Regions from separate parts of the Novosphingobium sp. ZW T3_23 genome, predicted to be linked through region 1. Evidence: riboswitches for the same ligand, from Rfam matches in the RefSeq annotation. Region 1 holds a riboswitch; each other region holds the start of a gene.
What was found. A riboswitch is a leader RNA that binds a small molecule or an ion and turns the genes downstream of it on or off. The one in region 1 is predicted to bind cobalamin.

Region 1 (2,194 bases):
AGGCGAAGGCTTCGTCGCGGGCCACGGCGATGCGTCGCTCCGCCAGTGTGGCAGGCGGCAGCGACGGGGACCGGGCCGGCGGGAAGGAGGCGGGGTCTGGCAGCCACAGGGCACTCTCGGGGATAAGGTCGGCGGCGCGGTCGATGCGGGCTTCGAGGTCCGCGATTTCGCCTGCCTGCACGAGGCCGAGATGGCGTTCGGGCAGGCCCATGGCCTCGTCACGCCGCAGAGCGCCGAGCCATTGCACGCCCGAGCCTTGGGGCATCCCGCGTTCCAGCAATTCGGCGTGGCGGTCGCTGCCGACGCGGTTGGCGAGCACGGCCGCCACCTTCACGTCCTTGCGATAGGTAGCGAGCCCGTGGACGAGCGCGCCGAAGGTCTGCGCCATCGAGGAGCCGTCGAGCACGGCCAGCACCGGCAGCCCGAACAATCGGGCCAGATCGGCCGAGGAAGGCGTGCCGTCGAACAGGCCCATTGCGCCTTCGACCAGGATCAGGTCCGCCTCACTGGCCGCCTCGTGCAACAGCGCGCGGCACTGCTCCTCGCCGCACATGAACAGGTCCAGCTGGTGGACCGGCGCCCCGCTGGCCACTTCGTGGATCATGGGATCGAGGAAGTCCGGGCCGCATTTGAACACGCGCACCCGGCGTCCGGCGCGGACGTGGCGGCGGGCGAGGGCGGCCGTGACTAGGGTCTTGCCCTGCCCCGACGAGGGCGCGGTGACGAGCAGCGCGGGGCAGGCGTTTGCCGGTGCCTCCAGGGATGGAGATGCAGATATCGCTGGGACGGGCAGGCTTGGCAGCGGTTGATTCACAGTTCCCCCTTCGACGCAAACGCTCGTAAGTCGTCACGCGAAGGTGCCCTCTTCCGCAAGAGAGCAGGAACTTCGTCCGCCCGGTACATCCCGCCCGCGCGAAGGATCGACGGCGAAGGGCCGGTTTCCTGACTTCCCGGATCCTCGCGCCTTCCGCCGCCTTCTCGAAGCGGCCGCTTCAATGGCGTGGTGGCGGGGCGCATCCCCGGTTACAGTTGCGGGAGCAGTGCCGGCAGTCACGGATAGCTTCCGTGGTCCGGACTTCCCGATTAAGCCCTTGCGGGCACCCCTTGCGCCGGGTGGACTATGGGACTTCGCGGGCCTGCGCAAGTATCGGCGCGGCCCCCCTCTTGCACGGCGCAGCGCCAGCCGATAGGGGCGCCCCTGCGACAGGTTCCCCGCGAGGGGATCAAAAGGGAACGCGGGTTCAATACCCGGGCTGCCCCTGCAACTGTACGCGGAGAGCCGTGCGGCCATTTCGCCATTGGGGGTGCAAACCCCTGAGAAGGCGGCCGAAACGGCATTGACCCGTGAGCCAGGAGACCTGCCCGTCGCAGTCGTTCTTCGACCGGACAGGGTGAGCCGGCCGAACGGGGCATTTCCTCGCTGAGCGACAGCCACTGCCGTGCCCGCAAGCGGCGCGAAAGGGCCTGTCGTCGTGTCTCGCGACTGCATGTCCTTCGCCTGCCTGTCGAGCGTGGCCGGGTTCGACGCTCGCTTAAAGGATATGCCGTGAACTTCCGAATTTCTGCCGCCAGCACTCTTGTTCTTGCACTGGCTCTCCATCCCATGGTCGCGTCTGCCGAAGAGGCGGCGGAGGCCTCCACTGCCGACCGGATCGTCGTCAGCGCGCTGCGCACCCCGGTCGCGGCCGATCGCGTGGCCGACAGCGTCACCTTGCTGGACGAAGCGCAGATCGTCGCGGCGCAGCCGATCGCGCTTACCGACATGCTGCTGCGCACGCCCGGCATCAGCATTTCGCGCAATGGCGGCTACGGCACCACCACCTCGCTGCGTATCCGGGGTGCCGACGCCGGGCAGTCGGTGATTGTGATCGACGGCATGCGCCTGTCCGACGCGTCCTCGACCGCCGGCGGATATGGCTTCGCGAACATGTTCGTGGACGATGCCGAACGGATCGAGATCCTGCGCGGCCCGCAGTCCATCCTCTGGGGCAGCGATGCCATCGGCGGCGTGGTCAACGTCCGCACCCGCCGCCCGACCGAACCGCTGGAAGGCAGCTTCGCACTGGAAGCCGGAACCCATGACACGGTTTCGGCGCGTGCCGGTGTAGGCGGCACCTCCGAGGCGGTGGACTGGCGCCTCTCCGCCTCGCGCTTCACCACGGACGGCATTTCGGCACGGTCCAACGGCACCGAG
Region 2 (2,194 bases), on a different contig from region 1:
GGAAGAACTGCACGGCATCGCTGCCGGTGTAATCGAGGCGGACGCTGGCGATTTCCTCGTTGCGATCGTTGCGGCTCTCGCGGATGCGCGTGGGCGAGAGGTTGTCGAGGTTGGCCTCGGTGTGCTGGTATTGGGCATTGAGCGCCAGATCGGGGGCGAGGTCGTACTGGTACTTGAGACCCGCCGACCACAAGTCGTAGCCGAGATGACGATCGGTGAGGCTGGGCTGATAGGCGCTGTAAGGCGTGTAGCCTTCCGAACGGTTGTGCGAGGCATAGGCCACGAAGCGGTGCTTGGCCGCCGCGCCGCGCAAGTAGCCATCTACCGTGGTGCCGCCCCATGAATCCACCGAGGCATTGACCTGGCCGTTGAAATCGTCGGTGAAGCCGCGCGTCACCACGTTGATGACACCCGCCGAAGCCTGCGTGCCGTAGAACAGGCTCTCCCCGCCGCGCAGCACCTCGATACGCTCGATCATGCTGGCAGGAAGCGTGTCGTTGGGCGATGTTCCGCCATAGAGGCGGTTGTTGAGGCGGATGCCGTCCATCGTCCAGAGCACGTCCTGCGTGCGCGAACCCTGAAGCGACACATCGACGTAAGTGAACGGCCCGTTGCGGGCGCGGATGTAGAGGCCCGGCACCGATTCCAGCGCCTTGACCACGTCTACCGCGCCGCTGTCCTTGATCTGCTTTTCGCTCACGGTCACCACGTCGTTGCCGTAGCGGGAAAGCTCCTGCGGCAGCGTTTCCTCAAGGCTGGTGCCGGTGACGACGATGGCCCGATCCTCACCGGCGTCTTCACCGGTTTCCTCGGCACAAGCCTGCGTGTTCCAGGCAAGACCAAGCGCCACGGCAAGCGCCGTGTGCGAAATTGTAGCGAACTTCATCTCATTCCCCTGTCGAGCGCCATGCGATCCGAAGCAGGGGTCTGCCGTTCACGAACGGCCGGGCATCGACCGGCGTTCACGAAAGGCCGGCGCATCGACCGGCCGGGCGCCCATAACGAAGGGACGACCGCTCAGCGCACCGTGCGGCCCCTGCCGCTGGTTCGTCGCTCAGACGGAGAAACACCGTGCCCCGGCCATCCCCTGGACCAAAGCAAGAGCGACCGGACGCAGGCAGGTCTCCTGGCTCGCGGGTCATGGCTTGATACACGGCCTTCCCAGGCCTCGCAGGATTTAGCGTCCGGCCCAGTGGCTACGGCAGGCGCCTTGGCCCTGCCGCGTGATGTGTATCGCGCTCACCGCTTACAGTTGCAGGGACAGCCTCGGATTCGAGGGTCGAAACCCTCTCACCGTGTTCCCATTTTAAGCCTCTTTCGAGGCACCGGCGCGATCTTGTCCGCCATCCCTCACCGGGAAAACGGATGAGGCGAGCTAGCCGGGGAGCGCACTGCGCGCAAGCGGGATTTGATGGATGCCCTTCGTGGTGACGATGCTCGCTTCGATGAAGGGCGGCATTACCGCAAAACAGTCTCTCAGCACCTGGCGGTAAGGTGGTTCAAAGCATCATCGACCATCGCGGCAACCTCGGCACCGACGCGCCCGAGCGGAAGCGGTGCGGCTTCGAGAGGCAGACCAAGCCGGCGCCCCACCTCATACATGATCCGCAAGCTGCCATGCTCGCGGAACAGGTTCCACAGTGGGACGAACGCAGAATCCAGCCTGCCTGCCTGATCGATGTCGCCGGACATGGCCGCGCGGGCGAGGGCCAGCGCCTGCTCCGGGAGAAGACCCGCGACCACGCTATACCAGGCGTCCCCCCCGGCGATCAGCGAATCTCCCGCGCCCCAGTCACCGCTGTAGCCGATCTTGAAATCGCGGGGAGTGGAGGCGCGGAGGCGCTGGAGTTCGACACGGTAATCGCCGTCACCCGGCAGCGGCATCTTGATGGCCGCCATATTCGGCATCGCCGCCAACGCGGCAATCAGCTCGTCGGAGAAGCGGAAATTGGTCGTTCCCGGATTATTGTAGATGCACATCGGCAGGGCCGTCGCCTCGGAAACGGCCCGGAAATGCTCTTGCGCCTCCTGCTGTGTCAGCGGGGTATAGGACATGGGCGCAAGCAGCAGGCCATCCGCGCCGGCGCGCTCGGCCGCGATCGCCAGATCCCGCGACCAGCTGGTTCGCAGGGCGCCGACGCCAACGATCACCGGGGTGCGGCCCGCCGCCGCTTCCACGGCGGCTTCTGTCGCG
Region 3 (2,194 bases), on a different contig from region 1:
AGCCCGGCTAGGGTCGGCGGATCACCGGGACGGGCATCGAAAGCCAGATCGAAGGTGCCGTCCCCGCCCGTCAGCACCACCGCGCTCGGCCGCGAGCGGGCACAGCCCTTCGCGCATCCCGAGACGTGGAGGCGGCCTTCGATATAGGGCGCCAGTCTGCTCGCCAGTTCGCGCGTTTCGACGCGGGACTGAGGGCAGAGCGGCGCTCCGGGACAGGCATCCGTCCGCAGCAACGGATCGCCGCTATCACGAATGAAGCCCTCGACATCGGGGAACGAGGCGGCTTCCGGAACGAGCCGTCGCCACGGCGTAATCCGCAGTGCGACCGCTCCGGTGGCATCCATCAACCGAACCAGAGCCCTGCCCTGCGTCTGCCCGAATGGCACGCCATAGCCTTCGGGCGGCGGTATCGTTGATCGAGAGACGGCAGGCCGATCGGTTCCGCCAGCCCAGTCCGGCAGCGCCGCGCAGTGCCGCGATGCACGGCCTGAGGAGCGCCCTCCGGTCTCAACGAACCAATGCGCAAGATCGCGCAGCCGGTCCACCGCGTTCTCCCGGCGAACGGCCATTCCGGTGTCGCGCCCGTCCAGACGCAGCAGCAAACCGCCGCGCGCCGCGCGCTCGATGCGCAGGTCCGCTGGACAGGCGGCCAGCATCGGCGTTGGACCGGCATCCACTCCGATGCCGAACTTATCCGGTAGCTGGGGGAATTCATCTAGGCGATCCAGCAGTTCCGTCGCGATCGAGCAGGTGTCGTCGCCCTCCAGCCAGTCTGGCGCGACCAGCAGGCTGCGGCGGGTTTCGGCCATGGAATCGCCCTCGACCAGCCCTGCCGCCACCAAAGCGCCCAGCAGTTTCGGCCAGTCGTCTTCTCCGACCCCCCGTATCTGGAGGTTGGCGCGATTGGTGATGTCGATCGCGCCGCTGCCGAAGCGGTGCGAAACGTCGGCCAGCACCTCCACGTCATGGCGGGTCAATCGCGCGAGCCGGGGCTTCACGCGCACCAGGAGCCCGTCGCCCGCCATCATCGGTCGCCAGGCACCGGGGCACCATCCGCGCAAGGCGAAAGCCGTCATCGGCCGCAAGTCCGCCGGATCGGTCGGCCCCTGCCCAGGCGCAAGCCCGGGACACGTCGATACAGGACGCCCATCGCATCATCCCCTCGCGCAGCGACGAAGACCGGGGCTTGCCGACGCATGTCGGTCGGCGCGCAACGACGGGCGGCGCGACGAGCGCCCGTGCCGTGCACCGATGCGGCCCCAGCCACACGGCTTCGTCGCTCACGCGGAGTACCGAGCCATGGCCTATCCCTGGGCCAGGGCAAGAGCGACAGATACGCCGGCAGGTCTCCTGGCTCGCGGGTCGAAGCGCGATGCTCGGCCTTCCCGGTTGCGCGGCTTGCGCGCGTTCCAGTGGCCGGCTTCCCTATGGAAGCCCCGGCATCTTGCTCACCGCTTACAGTTGCAGGGACAGCCCCGGATTCGAGGGCAAAGCCCCCTCACCGCGTTCCCTATTAAGCCTCTCGCGAGGCACCGGCGCGATCTTGCCCGCCGATCCTGTTCGAACCGACGGGCTCCGGCGCGCTAACCCAAGCGATACCGATGCGCAAGAGCGGGCAAGGTGCGATATAGCCCCGTGCAGCCCCAGCCGCACCGCTTCAGCGATAGGTGAGCCGGGGAAAGAACGATCCCCGTCCTTCGGGCAGGAGATCCAGCAAGCCCCAGACCGGATCGAGCGCATCGAGCGCGCGGTGATGCTGGCCCGGCTCCTCCGGGGCATAGACCAGTTCGCCGCCCCAGAAGTGCCTCACCGTCCCGCCTTCCTTGCGAAAGACGTTGATCATCGGCTCATCCCAGTCCGTTCCGGCTTCGTAGCCACGTTCGTCGCGCATGGGCTGGGAGACGCCGGCGGTGTTGCCGAAGTAGTCGTTCGTGTAGCTGTTGCCCTCGGCCGAAAGGAAGCGAAGGTGCGGCCAGCGTCGCTCCCTCGCCCAGGCGACCAGCCGTGACAGCGGTGAACGGGCCACGACGTAGAAGGGCACGACCTGCCCGACATGCCTGGCTGCTCCGTCCAGGCCGTCGAGCAGATGCGTGCATCCCGTGCAGGGTTCGTCTCGCTCCGGCCCGAACATATAGCTGTAGAGGATCAGGCTGGGCTTTCCCTCAAAAAGCTCGGATAGCCGCACCCGCTCTTC
Region 4 (2,194 bases), on a different contig from region 1:
CATTGTAGTAGTTCCACGCGGCCAGATCGTAGTCGATCAGGTTCTTCGTCTTGCGATCGAAGTAGGTGACCGAGAACGTGCCGTGGCCATCCGCGAAAGGCTGCTCCACGCCCACGTCCCAGGACTTCGACGTCTCGGGATCGAGCGCGCGGAAGCCGGCGTTGGTGTAGAGCTGGTAGAGCGACGGCGCCTTGAAGCCCTCGCCATAGCTGGCGCGCAGGATCGGGGCTTCCGCGCTGCCGCCGATCACCCAGGCGCCGTTGGCCGAGAAAGTGGTCTTGCTGCCGAAGTCCGAATTGTCGTCATAGCGCACGCCGCCGTTCAGGGTCAGGCCGGTAACCGGGCGCAGGGTGACCATGCCGAAGACGCTGTCGATCGAGGTGGAATCCTTCGAGCCGTAGTTGTCCGAGAACTTCTGCTTCTCGGTTTCGGCGCCGACCAGCACGCTGACCATGTCGATCGGGGTGTAGGAGACCTGCCCCTCGAAGCGATCGTTACGGCCGTTGGTGGTGAAGGGACCGAAGACCGCGTCGTCGGAGATGCGGCGCGTATCGGTAAGGCCATAGCCGAGCCGCGCGGTGAGGCGGCCATCGAGGCCCTTGTAGCGCAAGTTAGCGTAGCCCACGGTGTCGCGCTTCATGCCCACGTTCAGGGCATCGGCCCCGGTATTGTCGTAGTCGTAGTTGGCCTTGGTCCAATAGGTTCCGGCGTCGGCGGAAAGGCCCTCCACGATCTGCACTTCGGCGCGGGCATAGGCGCTCTTGCTTTCGAAGCCGTCCTTTTCGGTGCCACCGCGGCGCTCGTTGAAGGCGGAATAGCCGTCACCCTTGAGCCAGTTGCCGCCCAGCGTCAGGCCGACCGGACCCAGTTTGCCCGCTGCCGAGGCGCCGAGCTGCTTCTGGTCGCGCCAGCCGTATTCCGCCTGCCCGCGCGCGGTCCATTCATCGGTCGGGCGCGCGGTGATGAGGTTGATCACGCCGCCGATGGCCCGGCTGCCCCAGAGCACGCCGGACGATCCGCGCACCACTTCGATGCGATCGAACTGGCCCACCGTCAGGCTGCCGAAGTCGAAACCGCCGCCCACGTCGCCCGGATCGTTGATCCGCACGCCGTCGATCAGCACCAGGCTCTGCGCGTTCTCGGCGCCGCGGATGAAGACGCTGGCGGGCTGGCCGAAGCCGCCCGACTGGGTGAAGGTCACGCCCGGCAGGCGCGCCAGCACGTCGGTGGCGGTGACCGCCTGGGTGCGCTCGATATCCTCGCGGGTGACGACCGAGACGGACTGGCCGATCTCGCTCGTGGGCGTTTCGGTGCGGGTCGCGGTGACGACGATATTATCGATTGCGGCTTCGTCCGCCAGTGCGGCGGTGGCAAAAGGCGTTGAGACCGCGAGTGCGGTCCCCAGCATAAACAGGTATTTCACGCGTATTCCTCCAACCTGAACGACAAGTGCCGTCCATGGCGGAGCCGCGCGCCTTTCCTCATGCGCGCGGGCTCGCTGCATGCCGGGACACCCCGCCCGGCTGCGGAACGACCGTCACAGGCAGGTCTCCTGGCTCCCGGATCGTCGCGCCGCCTCCCGCCTTCCCGGTATGACCCAGTGGCATCGCGTGGAAGGGGCGCTCCCCGGTCACAGTTGCGGGGGCAGCTTTTCGACTTGCGCCGAAATTCCCACCAGGTCCTAAGACTTGGGGCCCGGCTCCGGGCCACCCATGACGTATCGCGCCGATACTGGGCAGCGGGGGGATTGGCAAGCGGGGCGGATGGGTGACCTTCCGGTATCGCCGGGGGAAATCACAAAGAGAGTCTTAAGCGATTCAGGCTATCCCGCGCGCCTGTGCCGCTTCGGGACGGGCCCATCTCGGCGGGTGCCGCGCGGACCAAAGCAGGATAGGCGCGAAGGGCGCCTCATGCGAGGACGTACCGAGAGGATCCGAATTGACCGCCGCCAACCGCCCATCCTGCACCGAAAACTGGGAACCGCGTCCGCGTGATTTCCAGGGCAATTTCGTGCGCGGCGGACGCAAGCGGCTCCAGCGCAGGCGGCGTCGGTGGACGCTCTGCGCCGCCTCGCTCGTGGCGGTCGCCCTCCCCGCCTTCGCTTCCCCGCCGCTTGCAGCATGGGAGCCGTTCCCCTTCGCTGACGCCACCGCTGCCGACCAGACCGTGCTGCCCATGCCGTTCGAACAACCGG

Region 2: linked by a shared signal. The riboswitch ahead of ACI3K3_RS17840 (TonB-dependent receptor plug domain-containing protein) and the one ahead of ACI3K3_RS19450 (cobyrinate a,c-diamide synthase) in region 1 are both predicted to bind cobalamin.
Region 3: linked by a shared signal. The riboswitch ahead of ACI3K3_RS21010 (cobalamin biosynthesis protein CobG) and the one ahead of ACI3K3_RS19450 (cobyrinate a,c-diamide synthase) in region 1 are both predicted to bind cobalamin.
Region 4: linked by a shared signal. The riboswitch ahead of ACI3K3_RS09505 (TonB-dependent receptor domain-containing protein) and the one ahead of ACI3K3_RS19450 (cobyrinate a,c-diamide synthase) in region 1 are both predicted to bind cobalamin.

What each region holds. Positions count from the first base shown of each region.
Region 1 covers NZ_JBJDRF010000047.1:8,036-10,229, reverse strand. Annotated here, with positions in the region: gene ACI3K3_RS19450 (cobyrinate a,c-diamide synthase) at 1-814, opposite strand, end outside; cobalamin riboswitch at 915-1,120, opposite strand; cobalamin riboswitch at 1,189-1,381, shown strand; gene ACI3K3_RS19445 (TonB-dependent receptor plug domain-containing protein) at 1,604-2,194, shown strand, end outside.
Region 2 covers NZ_JBJDRF010000038.1:34,669-36,862, reverse strand. Annotated here, with positions in the region: gene ACI3K3_RS17840 (TonB-dependent receptor plug domain-containing protein) at 1-886, opposite strand, end outside; cobalamin riboswitch at 1,099-1,345, opposite strand; gene ACI3K3_RS17835 (dihydrodipicolinate synthase family protein) at 1,477-2,194, opposite strand, start outside.
Region 3 covers NZ_JBJDRF010000055.1:24,069-26,262, reverse strand. Annotated here, with positions in the region: gene ACI3K3_RS21010 (cobalamin biosynthesis protein CobG) at 1-1,076, opposite strand, end outside; cobalamin riboswitch at 1,323-1,552, opposite strand; gene ACI3K3_RS21005 (DUF899 family protein) at 1,658-2,194, opposite strand, start outside.
Region 4 covers NZ_JBJDRF010000013.1:20,588-22,781, reverse strand. Annotated here, with positions in the region: gene ACI3K3_RS09505 (TonB-dependent receptor domain-containing protein) at 1-1,423, opposite strand, end outside; cobalamin riboswitch at 1,525-1,714, opposite strand; gene ACI3K3_RS09500 (cell wall hydrolase) at 1,939-2,194, shown strand, end outside.